Regions from separate parts of the Planomicrobium sp. MB-3u-38 genome, predicted to be linked through region 1. Evidence: riboswitches for the same ligand, from Rfam matches in the RefSeq annotation. Region 1 holds a riboswitch; the other holds the start of a gene.
What was found. A riboswitch is a leader RNA that binds a small molecule or an ion and turns the genes downstream of it on or off. The one in region 1 is predicted to bind S-adenosylmethionine.
Positions count from the first base shown of each region.

Region 2: it holds a riboswitch for S-adenosylmethionine, as region 1 does, so the genes downstream of both, CXF70_RS01460 (methionine ABC transporter ATP-binding protein) here and metK (methionine adenosyltransferase) in region 1, are expected to answer to the same signal.

Region 1 covers NZ_PJBO01000075.1:15,247-23,439, reverse strand. Annotated here, with positions in the region: gene mnmL (tRNA modification radical SAM protein MnmL/YtqA) at 1-691, shown strand, start outside; gene mnmM (tRNA 5-(aminomethyl)-2-thiouridylate-methyltransferase MnmM) at 688-1,239, shown strand; gene CXF70_RS15930 (hypothetical protein) at 1,402-1,734, shown strand; gene CXF70_RS15925 (LLM class flavin-dependent oxidoreductase) at 1,806-2,834, opposite strand; gene CXF70_RS15920 (alpha/beta fold hydrolase) at 2,869-3,672, opposite strand; gene CXF70_RS15915 (gamma carbonic anhydrase) at 3,785-4,297, shown strand; gene metK (methionine adenosyltransferase) at 4,343-5,539, opposite strand; SAM riboswitch class I at 5,743-5,857, opposite strand; gene pckA (phosphoenolpyruvate carboxykinase (ATP)) at 6,093-7,682, shown strand; gene CXF70_RS15900 (alpha/beta hydrolase family protein) at 7,722-8,193, opposite strand, start outside.
Region 2 covers NZ_PJBO01000001.1:239,874-248,066, reverse strand. Annotated here, with positions in the region: gene CXF70_RS01475 (bifunctional transcriptional activator/DNA repair enzyme AdaA) at 1-431, opposite strand, end outside; gene CXF70_RS01470 (TVP38/TMEM64 family protein) at 667-1,236, shown strand; gene CXF70_RS01465 (C39 family peptidase) at 1,270-2,301, shown strand; SAM riboswitch class I at 2,436-2,550, shown strand; gene CXF70_RS01460 (methionine ABC transporter ATP-binding protein) at 2,690-3,721, shown strand; gene CXF70_RS01455 (methionine ABC transporter permease) at 3,711-4,361, shown strand; gene CXF70_RS01450 (MetQ/NlpA family ABC transporter substrate-binding protein) at 4,398-5,237, shown strand; gene CXF70_RS01445 (M20 family metallopeptidase) at 5,258-6,457, shown strand; gene CXF70_RS01440 (DUF4362 domain-containing protein) at 6,562-7,029, opposite strand; gene CXF70_RS01435 (spore coat protein) at 7,202-7,414, opposite strand; gene CXF70_RS01430 (hypothetical protein) at 7,591-8,043, opposite strand; gene CXF70_RS01425 (hypothetical protein) at 8,018-8,193, opposite strand, start outside.

The sequences.
Region 1 (8,193 bases):
CGGCAAATACATCGCTTATTTTCAGGCATACACAAATACCCATGCCCCGCTTCCGGTCATCAAAGGAAAATTCGAAGCGGCGCTCGCACAGGAGAATGTCATCGGACTCAGCATCGCCACCCGCCCTGACTGCCTGCCGGATGACGTGGTCGATTATCTGGCCGAATTGAATGAACGGACTTATTTATGGATTGAACTTGGTCTGCAGACAGTCCATGATAAAACCGCCCGCTTAATAAACCGGGCACACGATTTTTCCTTATATATAGAAGGAGTCGAAAAATTGCGCAGACGCGGCATCCGTGTCTGCACCCATATCATCAATGGTTTGCCTCTCGAAGACCGTGACATGATGATGGAGACTGCCCGTGAAGTGGCTAAGTTGGATGTCCAGGGAATTAAGATCCACCTGCTGCATCTATTAAAAGGTACGCCAATGGTCAAACAGTACGAGAAAGGCATGGTCGAATTCCTGGAAAAAGATGAATACATCAAACTCGTAGCCGATCAGCTTGAAGTGATTCCACCCGAAATGATTGTCCAGCGTATAACAGGTGACGGTCCTATCGAATTGATGATCGGCCCGATGTGGAGCGTCAATAAATGGGATGTCCTGAATGGCATTGACGCTGAGCTTGAAAAGCGTGGGAGCTGGCAAGGGAAACACTACAAAGGGATGGTGGAAGCATGACATTGATGCGCGTACTGCCATTCACGAAATCTTTATTGGAACAGGCTGTTGCTGAAGGCGACAAAGTGATTGACGCGACTGCCGGAAACGGACATGACACATTGTTTTTGGCGCAATTGGCCGGAGATGCCGGAAAAGTTTACGCTTTCGATATTCAGGAAGACGCGATTGAAGCAACGAAAGCGCGAGTCAAAGACCACCGGAATGTGGAAACGGTTCTCGACAGCCACGCCAATATCGATCAGTATGTCTCAGAAGAAATTGCTGCCGCGGTTTTCAATCTTGGCTATTTGCCGAAAGGCGATCACAGCATCATCACAAAAGCGGAAACAACGCTTTTGGCTATCTCGCACTGCCTGGATCTTTTGAAAAAGAAAGGCCTTGTTGCCATCGTCATCTATTCGGGACATGAAGGCGGCAGTGAAGAACGCGATGCCGTCATGGACTTTGCATCACAATTGCCACAAACTAAATTCGATGTGATGAAATATCAGTTTATCAACCAGCAGCATTCCCCGCCGTTCCTGGTAGCGATAGAAAAGAAATGACAAAGAGCGATTGTGTCTTCTACACAATCGCTCTTTTCCTGCGCTCAAATTAAAAACAGAAAATTCCAGAAATAAATGAAACTTCCTTCTGATGAAACCGTATATTTTATTAGTTCACAATAAAACGTACGCCAAACTACTTTTCGAAAGGAGGAAAATACAATGAAGAATATAAGTATAATTTTATTGACTGCAGTAATTATCGGAGCCTTGAACTGGGTTGCTTCGCTGCTGCTGGATATGTCCTTTCTCGATATTTCAATTCCCGTCGGCGGTATTGCCCTTATCCTCATCTACTTTGTCACCAATAAAGGCGGCATGGCTTCAAGGCAGATGGACATGTCGATCCAAGGGCAGACCGGTATCCGGATGGAACACAAAACCCCCGTTTCTGAGCGCTCTTATGTCCTGATCGGTTCCATCATGTATGTCGCCGTTATGCTGGTAGTTTCATTTTTTGCTTACCGGGAATACTTTCTGGGAATTGGCTTCTAGGTTTCAGCGCACAGCCATAAACCGATGCATAAAAAATACCGCCCGATGCACAAGCATCCCAGCGGTATTTTTTATTGTTCTATTTTGCTGCGTGAATTTCTTTTCTTCATTTCATCAGCCACCAGCTCAAACGTCTTCAGTTTATCATTGAAATCATAAGCCATGGAAACCAGCATCACTTCATCTGCCTGATATTCCTCCACAAGCTCTTCCAATCGATCTCCTACCATTCGAGGCGTGCCGACGATCATGCGGCGCCGATTCTCTTCAACAAGCAGCTTCTCAAACTTGGTATATTCATAAGCAAGCGCCCTTTCGGGTGGCGGCGTTCCTTTTGACGGCATACCTTGCGCCCCCATTGAAAGCGCGAGGTCCAAAGATGATGCGACACTTTCGGCTTCCTCTTCAGTTTCCTGGCAAATGACGAAAATCGCAAATCCGACATATGGACGGCTATCTGCGCCGGATCTGAAACGTTCTCTGTAAGTATGTGTGAAATCCTGGCCGCCTTCACCGTTGATAAAATGAGCGAACATATACGGCAACCCTTTTTCTGCCGCCAATAAAGCCGACGTCATGCTCGAACCAAGAATCCATATCGGTGGCGCTGATTCAGTCAGCGGTGTCGCTTTCATACCGTGGTACATATGGTCTTCCGGTATTGCATCGTTCAGATACATGGACAATTCGTCTATCTGGTCCGGAAAACGGTCGACATTCCGGGATCTTCCTTCATTCAACGCCAATGAAGCTCTGGGCATTCCACCCGGTGCCCGGCCGACGCCTGCATCGATACGGCCCGGGTATAGCGCTTCCAGCAATTTAAAATTCTCCGCAATCTTGAAAGAAGAATAATGCGGAAGCATCACGCCTCCGGACCCCAGCCGGATTTTTTCCGTCACTGCCCCCAAATGGGATATCAGGATTTCAGGAGATGAACCTGCCAATGTCGCTGCATCGTGATGCTCTGATACCCAGAACCGGGTGTAGCCCCATTTTTCTGCAGCTTGCGCCAATTGGGCTGTCTGCTTTAAGGCTTCACCGGGGTTGCTTCCTTCCGACACAGGAGACTGATCGAGAATACTATAACGCAAAACCACATTCATCCACTCCCTTCAGATCTGATTATCATCCTTATTTAACTAAATAGCCGATCGAGCGCAACACATTTTTTATGAATAGATGAGAGGTGATGAATATATCTTCGCGTTCAGGCTCCTGAAAAAGATCATGGTAGGCGCCCTTCCATTCCTTGTAACTGAATTCTTTCAGGTTTTGCTGCTTCAACCAGTTTTTTGAAAATTCTTTATCAGCAATAAAATCTTTTTCGGCTGTCTGCACGAATGTCGGGATATCAGGGTAAGTCTGTTTCCCGTTAACAGCTTGTTTCATATACGCCTGCAACTCGCGGTACCAGCCGATCGATATCAGCGGTTTATATAATTCATCGTCCTTTTCAAGTTCGATCACTTCAGGATTCCGGGTAAGATCTTCAATTGTAATTTCGTGTTTTATTTTAATCTGTGAAGTAAGTTTCGGTACCCCGGATAAAGCGCTGGATAATTTGGATGGTGTTCTCAGCAAATGGAGCCATGGCGATGTAAATACAGCACCGGCAACTTCATGGGAATGTTTGCTTAAATAATTGATGGCCAACGCAGCTCCCAAACCATGTGCCACAATGAACACCGGCATCTCAAGCTCAATTGCAACATCCAGCATTTCACTGACCGCCTTTTCATAGGCTTCGAATGATTCAGTGTGTGCTTTTTGAATCGTCCCGTTTTTTCCGTGGCCGGGCAAATCACCCATCACCACTTCAAACCCTGAACTTCTCCATTCCTTGATCTGCCAGGCGTAGCGCAGATGATGTTCATATGCACTGTGAATGATTACAATCACTGCCTTCGACTGGCCTTCAGCCTGCCATTTCCACATTTGCCAACGCCCCCTTTAATCTATCTTCTAGTAATATCAGATCTTAAAGTTGACCTTTGAAAAGGTTTTGCTACCATTAAAGATATCTTATCTTGATTAAAGGAGTTTTACCATGATTTACCCATACAAAGACAAACACCCGCAAATAGACCCATCAGCTTTTATTGCTGATTACGCTACCATCACCGGCGATGTAAAAATCGGCGCGGAATCATCCGTCTGGTTCAATACTGTCGTCCGCGGAGATGTAGCTCCAACCGTTATCGGCAATAAAACGAATATCCAAGATCTCTGCATGCTGCACCAGAGCCCCAATAACCCATTGATTCTCGAAGACAATGTCACAGTGGGACATCAGGTGACGCTCCATAGCTGCACCGTCCGCAAAAATGCATTGATCGGCATGGGATCTGTTATCCTCGACGGCGCTGAAATTGGCGAAGGTGCATTTATCGGAGCCGGAAGCCTCGTACCGCAAGGAAAAGTCATTCCGCCAGGCAAACTGGCATTTGGGCGCCCCGCTAAAGTCATCCGGGATCTCAACGAAGAAGACATCGCCGACATGGAACGCATTGTTCGTGAATACGCCGAGAAAGCCGTTTATTATAAATCGCTTCAGAAATAATAAAACCCGCACGAGCCATGAGGCTTGTGCGGGTTTTTGATTTCATTAAATTCCTGATTGTTCTTTCAAGGCATCTGCTTTGTCAGTGCGCTCCCAAGGAAGATCCACATCTGTGCGGCCGAAATGGCCGTAAGCTGCAGTCTGCTTGTAGATCGGACGGCGAAGATCAAGCATCTTGATCAAGCCAGCCGGACGCAAGTCGAAATTATTGCGGACAAGATCGATGAATTGGTCTTCACTGATTTTGCCTGTGCCGAATGTATCAACTGAAATCGAAACCGGATGTGCAACACCGATTGCATAAGCAAGCTGCACTTCACATTTATCAGCCAATCCTGAAGCGACAATGTTTTTCGCTACATAGCGCGCTGCATATGCACCGGAACGGTCAACTTTCGTCGCGTCCTTACCGGAGAATGCACCGCCGCCGTGGCGTGCATAACCACCGTAAGTATCAACGATGATTTTACGGCCAGTAAGACCCGCGTCTCCTTGAGGTCCACCGATTACAAAACGGCCAGTCGGGTTGATGAAATATTTTGTTTCATCATCCAGCAAATTAGCCGGAACGACTTCATCAATGACATATTCTTTAATATTGCGCTGGATTTGCTCAAGCGTTACTTCAGGATGATGCTGTGTTGAGATAACAATAGTATCCACGCGAAGCGGCTTATCGTTTTCATCATATTCAACCGTAACTTGTGTCTTGCCGTCAGGACGCAGATATGGAAGAATTTCTTCCTTGCGGACTTCTGCTAAACGGCGAGCCAATTTATGTGCCAATGAAATCGGCAATGGCATCAATTCCTCGGTTTCATTGTTCGCGTAACCGAACATCAAACCTTGGTCTCCTGCTCCGATATCATCCAATTCTTTATCCGTCATTTGGCCTTCACGGGATTCAAGAGCCACGTTCACTCCTGCAGCGATATCCGGCGATTGCTCATCAATTGCAGTCAATACCGCACTTGTTTCAGAGTCAAAGCCGTATTTCGCGCGTGTATAACCAATATCTTTAACAGTCTGGCGCACCACTTTCGGGATGTCCACGTATGTGTTTGTTGTAATTTCCCCTGCTACAAGAACAAGTCCTGTAGTAACGGTAGTTTCGCACGCTACTCGTGCATTAGGGTCTTCTGCGAGGATCGCGTCCAGGATGGCATCTGAGATTTGGTCACAGATCTTATCCGGATGTCCTTCTGTTACTGATTCTGATGTGAATAATCGACGGTTTGTCAAAAAATGTTCCTCCTTATATCCTGCGAGATTGCTCTCGAAATTGATACGGTACTCGTTTTCCCATGTCAAGTCCGTTCCAAACATTCTGGATTGAACTTCAAGCCGTTGTGGCCTTTGTACACGAGGATTAAGGGCGATTCATAAAAAAATCCCTTCACTCATCATTCAATGAGGAAAGGAGAAATCATCATAAGCACCTTTCACTCTTATCATCCAAGGCCTGTGAGCCTTGCTTCAGGTTGGGCACCAGCGCTGCATCTATGCAGCAGGTTGCCGGGTTTCATAGGGCCTGCCCCCTCCACCAGCTCGGAATAAGAGTATCCGTTCAATTTTTCATCATACGGAATTGGTTAAATGATGTCAACGTTTTTTATATTTTATTCGCATTAGATGCATGAAAACATCCCATTTCGGGTATTAATTATGCACAAATGATTAATTTTCAATTCCTACGGGTTATTAGTATAGACTAATCGAGTTAATGTGTTATACTATTGTTCGAATATAACTCTTCCCCAATGCCTTGGGAATAACCGAAAAGGAAGGTACATATATGAACTCAGTTAACTTAGCAAGCGATTTGAAAGATCTTTTAAACGGCCCCAACGTCAATGTCCAATGGTCGGTTCCACAATTGGTGGAGGCAGCCACTTCACGTGGAGAAGCAATTTTGACGCGCGAAGGCGCAGTCAAAGCCGAAACGGGTAAATACACTGGCCGCTCGCCTAAAGATAAGTATATGGTAGAAGAAGATATTTCGAAAGATAAAATTGACTGGGGTACAGTAAACCGTCCGATTTCTTCTGAGGTTTTTGAGAACCTATATGCAAAAGTGCTGAAGCACCTGAAAGAAAGAGAAGAACTTTTCGTCTTTAAAGGATTCGCAGGGGCAGACCCGGAATCACGCCTTCATATCCAGACGATCAACGAATATGCGTGGCATAATCTATTTGCCCACCAATTATTCATCCGTCCGACAGAAGATGAAATGAAAATCCATGACGCAGAGTTCACTGTCGTTTATGCACCGACTTTCAAAGCTGATCCGGCTGTCGATGGCACTGATTCCGAAACATTCATCATCGTTTCCATGGAAAAGAAAGTAATTTTGATCGGCGGAACTGAATATGCCGGCGAAATGAAAAAATCCATTTTCTCAATCATGAACTATATTCTTCCTGAAAAAGGCATTTTGCCGATGCACTGCTCCGCTAACGTTGGACAGGAAGGCGACGTTGCTTTGTTCTTCGGCTTGTCCGGAACAGGGAAAACGACGCTTTCGGCTGACCAGGACCGCAAATTGATCGGTGATGACGAGCACGGCTGGTCTGATAACGGCGTTTTCAATATCGAAGGCGGCTGCTACGCTAAAACGATCAACCTTTCACGTGAAAATGAACCACAGATTTTCGATGCAATCCGTTTCGGATCTGTCCTTGAAAATGTTGTCGTTGATCCGGAAACACGCATTCCCGATTACGATGATGGTTCATTGACTGAAAACACGCGTGCAGCTTATCCGATTGATGCGATCGATAACAGCATCCACCCTTCAATGGCTGGACATCCGAAAACGATCGTCTTCCTGACTGCTGATGCATTCGGCGTATTGCCTCCTATCAGCAAACTGACGAAAGAACAGGCGATGTATCATTTCCTTAGCGGATATACATCAAAACTGGCAGGCACAGAACGCGGCATCACTTCTCCGGAAGCGACGTTCTCGACTTGCTTCGGTTCACCTTTCCTGCCATTGCATGCAACTGTCTACGCAGAAATGCTCGGCAATAAAATCGATGAACATGAAGTGGAAGTTTTCCTTGTAAACACGGGCTGGACTGGCGGAGCATACGGCGTCGGCAACCGCATGAAACTTTCTTATACACGTACTATGGTCCGCGCAGCGATCAAAGGCGAATTGAACGACGTTCAGACTGAACAGGAAGCAGTCTTCGGACTCAGCATTCCACAGGCAATCCCTGGCGTGCCAACTGAGGTTCTTAACCCTCGCGATGCTTGGTCTGACAAAGAAGCTTACGATGCGAAAGCACAGGAGCTTGCTCAGAAATTCCAGGATAACTTCAAGAAATTCGGTTCCGTATCAGCTGACATCAGCGCTCAAGGCGGACCATTGAATAATTGATAAGCAAAAGCACATCCGGCAGCCTGCCGGATGTGCTTTTTAATTTGCAGATTCCTGTTCTTTCTCCTTCATCCAATGCGCTAACGCCGCAACTGTCTTCCGGTTTGCAGCTGGTGGAAAGAAATGCGTGTATTCCGGGAAATACCAGGTTTCATGGGGATGATCATTCAGCTTTAAGGCTTCTTCCAAAAGATAAGCCTGCGCCGGCAAGACATTTTCATCTTGCAGTCCGTGAATGATCAGCATCGGTGCTGTCGCTTCTTCAAGCCGCATCAGCGGATTCCGTTCTTCATAGGCCGTCAATGCGGTATTCGGCGTCCCACCGTAAATACGTTTCATCATGCGGCGCATATCCGGTCGCTCTTTGTAGGTTAAAACAGTATCAGTAACGCCTGCCCATGTTACAAGTGATGTAATATCATCCCGCAGCACCGCTGTCCACAGCGCCATGATGCCGCCTCTTGAAAATGCCAGCAGATGCACATGCCCATTGCAGAACTGTTTCAATACA
Region 2 (8,193 bases), on a different contig from region 1:
AGCAAATGTGCCACTTTGTCCACGCGGATTTTCTCCAGGAACGATCGGGGTGTCTCTCCCGTTTCCTGCTTAAAAATGCGGTCCAGATACGAAGGACTCAAGCCGGCATGTGAAGCGATTTCTTCAAGGTTCAATTTGCGATTATGATAAGCCAAAAGCAAGTCGATCACTCTCCGCACTACTTCAACGTTAGGTGAGTGTTCCGTTTCCGGCTGACATCTTTTGCACGCCCGGTACCCACGGCTCTCCGCTTCCTGAATCGTTGTATAGAATTCCACATTCACCTTCTTCGGCTTTCTGGAACGGCACGAAGGTCTGCAATAGATCTTCGTTGTTTTCACCGCTGTATAGAACAGCCCATCGTATTTCCGGTCGCAGGCCATGATTTTCTCCCACATTTCTTCAAACGTAAAATTTATTTCGGCAGTCATCCTCCACACTCCCTTCCCACGAATTTTCCGCTCTTAAATCTTATCTCCATTGTAACCAATTACCGGCAATACTTCTGCTTTCATTTTATCAATCACAGCCCGAAATTTTCGTCCTCGATTTTGCGCTTATGGTCGCTCCAGCGGAATGATTCATTCGCATAAAAAAACCTCAGAAAGTATTTCTCAAAATTAAAGCCGTGCCGTTTATTCCAATGTATAATTAGGTCAATCAATCATGTTGAACTTTTCACCGGAGGAGGCGAATCCTATACTTACTCAAATTCCCATCATTGATTTTCTTCTGTTGCTACTATTGAATTTGGGGATCGGCGCGATAGGATTTTTTCCAAGCTTCCTGGTGACGGGCCTTAATATCAGTTCTTTCGGCATTGCGCTCGGTACAGTGCTTTCGCTGTCCGGAGAAATTTTTGGGGCGATTGCCGGATTTTATCTATACCGTTATGGATTCAGAAAAATGGATCCGGGATGGCTGAAGCACCGGTTCTGGACACGGATTCAAAAGTCTTCATCCAACCAGGTATTTTGGACGGTTATTCTGCTTCGCCTCATTCCATTTGTTCCTTCTGGGCTGGTGACCGCTGGCGCTTCGTTAACACCGATTTCCGCTCCGCTGTTTATGGCTGCCAGCACAATCGGAAAGATTCCAGCAGTTTTTATTGAAGTGGCCATCATGTATGGCGTGATCCACACCATTCCCGTCCGTTATCAGTGCAGCTTAGCCGCTTTGACTCTCGTGGTACTGCTGCTGATCTGGAATAAAAACAGAAGTAAAGTTCAGATGTAATATTTCAACTTACCCCATAATGGAGCTGTTACCTTGAAGACATCCCATAAACTTATAAGATTCGGAGCCTTTTTTGCGCTGTCCTTTTTCATTGTCGGATTCAGTCCATCGTCGCTTGGAACTTCATTCAAAAAAATCATGGCCGATGGCTTTGCCATTGAATCACCTGATCAGAATGTATCTTCAGAGGCTTTTTTGCTGACAAATTCCAGAAACGGACAGCCGCTTGAAAACTATCTGCTATACATCATTGATACCAGCACCAGCACATTGGTCGATGTAATAAAATCCGATGAAGCCGGTGAAATGGAAGCAGATGCATTGGTCGACGGAAATGAATACCGGATTCGAATTGTGCGCGCAGATACAGATTCAGGCGCCGTAAAATTGGCGGAAGAAAAAATGTATCTTCATCAGCCGGACGACTTGCCGACCACGATTGAAACCTATGTTGAACGTGAAGCCACTCATATAAATGTACCGATTCTGATGCAAGACCCCGAACTGCCGAATGGCTGTGAAATTACGACATTGACATCTGCTCTCAATCATTATCGCCTCAAAGTTTCCAAAACGACCATGGCTGATGATTACTTGCCAAAATCGTCTTTCACCTTCAAAAACGGCAAACGTTTCGGACCAGATCCTCATCAGGCATATGCCGGCAATCCCAGAAAGGCAAACGGAGGCTGGTATGTATTTGCAGAACCGATCGTCGAAGCAGCCAAAGGAATCATCGATTCCAAAAGCAGCCGGCTGATCGCCGAAAATGTCAGCGGCAGCACCCAGGAGGAAATCCTTTCCTATACCGATCGAAATATTCCGGTCATTGTCTGGGTCACACTGGATTTGTCGCCACCGGTCACTTCCGGCGGCTGGTACATCGAAGAAACTGGCGATTTCCACCCTTCTTTCAGTAATTTGCACAGCGTGGTGCTGGACGGCTGGGAAGACGGCAACGTCTATGTAATGGACCCCCTTAAAGGTCGTGTAAACTATCCTGAAAAAATTTTTTTTGATAGCTATGAAGCGATGGGAAGCCAGGCTGTTATTGTGAGAAGGTAGGTTGAGCTTGTGGGGATGCCGGGAAGTTATCGGGCAATCATGAATGCAGGATTTAAAAAAATATAATTAAAACTGTTGACTTTTGTTTCGAACGCCACTAAAGTAGTCATTACAAATCAAATACGTACATCACTTTCTTATCCAGAGAAACCGAGGGACAGGCCCTATGACGTTTCGGCAGCGGATTCGCTTCATGCGAAAACTGTGCTAATTCCTGCAAATGCGATCCTTGCATTTGGAAGATGAGAACGAGATGGTTTCATTCTGGAGCCCTCTTTTTTTCTTATGGATTAAGAAAAAAAGAGGGCTTTTTTTCGTTCATTTTTGGAAAGTCAGATCTGTACGCACACGATTTGCAAAATTATTTACAGCTGAAGGAGGCGTACTAATGATTCAATTTGAGGGGGTTACAAAAACCTATCAGTCAGGGAAACAGGAAATCCATGCATTGAACGGCATCGATCTCACTGTCGAAACTGGAGAGATCTTCGGAGTGATCGGCTTTAGTGGAGCCGGCAAAAGCTCCCTCATCCGCACAGTCAATCTGCTGGAGCGTCCGAGCAGCGGGCATGTCCGGATAGATGGCAAAGACATTTCCAAGCTATCGGCAAAGGAAATCCGGAAAACACGGAAAGACATCGGCATGATTTTCCAGCATTTCAATCTGCTGAATTCGAAAACGGTTTTCCACAATGTCGCGATGCCTCTTATTCTGGCAAACACGCCGAAAAACAAGATTAAAGAGCAGGTAAAAGAGCTGCTCGATTTTGTCGGCCTTTCCGATCAGGCAACGAAATATCCCGACCAGCTGTCGGGCGGCCAGAAACAACGCATCGGCATTGCACGCGCTTTGGCCACCAATCCATCGGTCCTGCTTTGTGACGAAGCCACTTCCGCGCTCGACCCGCAGACAACCCAATCGATTCTGGAATTGCTGCGCCGCATCAACCGTGAATACAACATCACCATTCTGCTGATCACCCACGAGATGGGGGTCATCCGCGAAATCTGCGACAAAGTGGCCGTTCTCGAAGCAGGTAAAGTCATTGAGCAAGGAACGGTGTTCGAAGTGTTTACGAATCCGCAGCAGCCGACTACGCAAAGGTTTGTCCGCTCAGTTATGAACGATGAACTGCCGGAATCACTGCTGAAGCAGATACAAAACCCAAGCCGTAAAAATTCCATCTACCGGATTCAATTTACAGGCACATCGGTCGGCCAGCCGCTGATGTCCCGTATCTCGCGTAAATACCAATTGGATCTGAACGTCCTGTTCGGCAACATCACCGAGTTACAGGGCGCGCCGTACGGCAACCTTATCGTTGAATTCACCGGTCCTGCCGAAGAGATCAATAAAGCGCTGGCAGATATCCGGGAAGGCAATGTCCATGTCGAGGAGGTCCTGAACTATGCTAGTTGACAACGAACAGATCCTGGAAGCCTTATGGGAAACAATCTATATGACAGGAGTGGCATTTCTGTTCTCCGTGATCATCGGTTTTATACTCGGCCTCTTGCTTGTCGTTACACGGAAAGGCCATCTACTGGAAAACGAACCGGTTTCAAAAGTGCTGAATGTCATCATCAATATTTTCCGGTCCGTCCCTTTCATCATCCTGATGGTCGCCATCATCCCGTTGACCCGCATCATCGTCGGCACTTCCATCGGCACAGCGGCAGCGATCGTCCCACTCGTTTTTTACGCCGGACCTTACATTGCTCGGCTGATTGAAAACTCGCTCCTTGAAGTTGATAAAGGAGTGATCGAAGCGGCACAAGCAATGGGCGCATCCCCATTCCAGATCGTTTTCCGTTTCCTCATCCCGGAAGCCTTAAGCTCACTTGTGCTGGCTTTGACAATCGCCATCGTCGGCTTGATCGGTGCATCCGCCATGGCCGGTGCCATTGGAGGCGGTGGCCTCGGCGACTTGGCCATCACTTATGGTTATCAGCGTTTCGACACACTCGTCATGGTCGTCACCGTAGCAATCCTGGTCGTACTTGTCCAAGGCGTCCAGTCCGGCGGCAACCTGTTATCGCGGCGCGTCCGTCGTCGTTAAGTTTTTCATTCTAATAAAACACTGGAGGAATCAACCATGAAAAAAATAACAACTCTTTTCTTATTGGCTCTATTGGCTTTGACACTTGCAGCATGCGGCAGCGAAACAGAAGGTGCTGGAGACGGCAACCGCAAAATAACACTCGGCATCAGCGGCTCGGATACGACAATCTGGGATTACATCGCCGATAAAGCGGAAAAAGAAGGCATCGACCTTGAAATCGTCACGTTCTCTGATTACGTGGCACCGAACATCGCCTTGGCTGAAGGCGAGCTCGATTTGAATGCATTCCAGACAATCTCTTATTTTGACGAATTTGTCGAAGAGCATAACATCGACATCGTGCCAATCGGCTCTACAGTCATCGCTCCAATGGGCCTCTACTCTGAAAAGTACGATTCAATCGATGAACTTCCGGAAGGTTCACAAATTGCGGTACCGAACGAAGCCACCAATATGGGCCGTGCACTCTTGCTGCTTCAGGAAGCCGGTTTGATCAAATTGTCGGACGATGCCGGTTTGACTGGTACAGCTGACCACATCATTGAAAATCCGAAAAAGCTTGAAATCGTTCCGATGGTGGCAGCACAAACACCGCGGGCAATGGCAGACGTTGCGGCATCAATCGTCAACAACGGGATTGCAGTGGATGCAGGCCTGAATCCGACTGACGATCCGATTGCCCGTGAAAGCGATACGGCTACCCCTTACATCAACTTGATTGCGGCAAGTGCAGAGAATGCAGACGACGAAGATTACTTGAAAATCGTAGAACTTTATCAGCAGGAAGACACAGCTGACTTTATCGTCGAGCATACAAAAGGTGCGCAAATTCCGACGTTCATTCCTGTAGAAGAATTAGTCGATTACAAATAAAATTCGAGGAGGAATTCTGAATGACAGCTATTAAGGAAGCAAACACAACTATTTCACAGTCCATCGACTCAAGACGGGAGCAGTATATTGCAACCAGCCAGGCAATCCATGCCAAACCGGAGATCGGCAACCAGGAAGCTTTTGCAAGCGCGACTCTCATTACATTGCTGAAAGAAGCCGGTTTCTCGGTTGAAGCCGGCGTCGCTGGTCATGACACCGCTTTTTATGCCAGCAAGGAAAGTTCATTGCCTGGCCCGACAATTGCCTATCTTGCGGAATATGATGCCCTGCCTGGCATCGGACATGCCTGCGGTCATAATATTATCGGCACGACAAGCGTCGCTGCTGCAATTGCGCTGTCGGAGACTTTCGCCACTACCGGCGGACGTGTTGTCGTGCTTGGGACTCCAGCTGAAGAAGGCGGTCCGAACGGCAGCGCAAAAGGGAGTTTCGTGAAACATGGTTTGCTTGAAGGCATTGATGCCGCATTGATGATCCATCCATCGGGCAGATCTTCGACAACCACGCCTTCACTTGCTGTTGATCCGCTTGAATTTCATTTTTACGGAAAGCCTGCCCATGCGGCAGGGTCACCGGAAGAAGGCATCAATGCACTCGATGCAGTGCTCCAGCTATTCAACAGCATCAACGCGCTTCGCCAGCAATTGCCATCTGACGCCCGTGTACACGGCATCATCACGCACGGCGGCGACGCACCGAACATCATTCCGGAATACGCTGCAGCCCGCTTCTACATACGCGGTGATTCCTGGAAAAAAGCTTCGGAAACAGCGACGAAAATACGTGCTATCGCTGAAGGTGCTGCACTGGCCACAGGCACTAGCGTCAAAATTGTCCGTTTCCAGAACGAAGTGAAAGATCTTGTCTTAACTTCCACTTTGGATGCAGTAGTCCGCGAAGAATTGGAAGCTGTCGGCGAAACAGTAGCGACATCCCGCAACACCGGAATCGGTTCGACAGACGCCGGCAATATCAGCCACGTCGTCCCGACCGCCCATCCATATATCAAAATCGGACCGGATGATTTGATCGGCCACACGGTTGAGTTCCGAGAAGCAGCCAAGTCTCCACAAGGCGATGAAGCTTTGATCCGCGGAGCAAAAGCATTGGCGAATACCGGCTACCGCCTTTTGACAGAAGCCGCGCTGCTGGAGGAAGTAAAGCAGGCACATGCCAAGTCATTGGCTGCTAAAAGATGATTTTCAGTTTACTAATGTGCCAATAAGATATAAGCCATGAAAATACCCCGAATGAAAGACAGGATTCTTCACGTCTTTCATTCGGGGTTTCTTTTGCCGGCAAACTATTTCCAAATCACCAACAGCTCAATCACTTTCTTAATTTCACAGCCTTCCAGCTGATAATCGATTCTTTCATCTGTTTCACTCTTCGATATCCCAGAACAGGCCACCTCACTTACACCATCCGAACCGTAAGAATCCCTCAAACTGTTTACGATGGATTTGAATTCTGAGCCATCAAATTGCACATCACGGGAAATCGGATTCCCTTCGCTGGTGAATTGGATTAGCTGGATGTGATCCGGTTCTTGTTCATTTACTCGTTCCAAGAATGTTTGGAACCGATCCCTATTCTTTATTTCGCCTGAGCTGGCAACCTCGATCACATCTATTTGCGGCAACGGGGAAAATGCACTTCTGTCCAGCTCCTGTCCAGTATTCGGCTGAATATCCGCCGTCTCCTCTTGAACATTCTGGCAGCCAGTGAGCAACCATCCACCTGTTAAAATCAATATCGCCAACCATTTCAAATCACTCACCCCTTTTATAGTGATGAGACCGGGTTTTGGGATGAAAAGTTACAAATAATAAACACGCTTGCAATGTAGATGCAGCGAGTATCGAATGGTGTCATTATTGTTTTATTTTTTCTAAAGGAAACGTTGTACCAAAACATTGCCTGTTCAAATAAGCTTTTCCAGGCTATTTTTGAATTTCTGCACCTGAACCGATCAATATATTTTTCAAATCCTCAATCTCTTGAATGGACAGTTCGATATCTTCTTCCAAAACTTCAGTATGATAATGCTCTTTCACACTTTCCAAAAACAGCTTGGTTTTTGTCAGGGCAGACTTTTTAAAGGAAAGAAGCTCACGTATCTCCACGGCTTCAAAAAGAGACAACATTGGTGACATAAAAATTCTCCTCTATTATTTGAAATGATTCACGTCTAATAGTCTACCCCAATACATAATTTTTAAACATTTTTATTATGTTTAATAATAATTTGACGTAATCATTCATCGCTGGCCAAGCCTAAAAACGCTTTAATGATAGGCTAATCCGGATGTATCCCATGTGAATCCTCCTGCTATAAACTTCTCACCACTATAAAAAGCGCAAGGATGACGCCTGCTCCACTCAAAAATGCCAGATAATTCTTAGACCCCCCCTGCTTCAACTCGTCTTTGAACACATTCAACAGTATCCCTCCGACCAAAAAGGAGACAGCGATTCCTACTGCAACTTCATGGACTTTAAGGATAACGCCGATCAGCCAGCCAATTAATAGGGCAGCAACCAAAAACCATCTGCCGTACCGGTCATACGCTTCTTTGTGAATTTCCTTTAATGTATGATCAGTCGCTACGAAATGTGCTGCCAATGCAAGAAAATAAAGGGCCATGCTCCACTGGCTTGAAAATTCTTCTCGGATCAACAGATAGCCTATGATCAGGTTATATATGAAGAAAGACGACAAGTGGACGAGAAATACTGGAAACCCAGACTCTTCTCCTTTATCCTTCTGCTTTGTTTTTGCCAAAGTATCCAATCAATGCCAGTAAATACGTATAGTCAACGACAACGGCAAGCCAACTGTCTCCCACAGCTTCCTTCATGATTCCCAGATATTTATGCAGCTCAGGCAACAGATACAGGAATACATAAGCGATTGTCGCTCCTCCAAAAACAG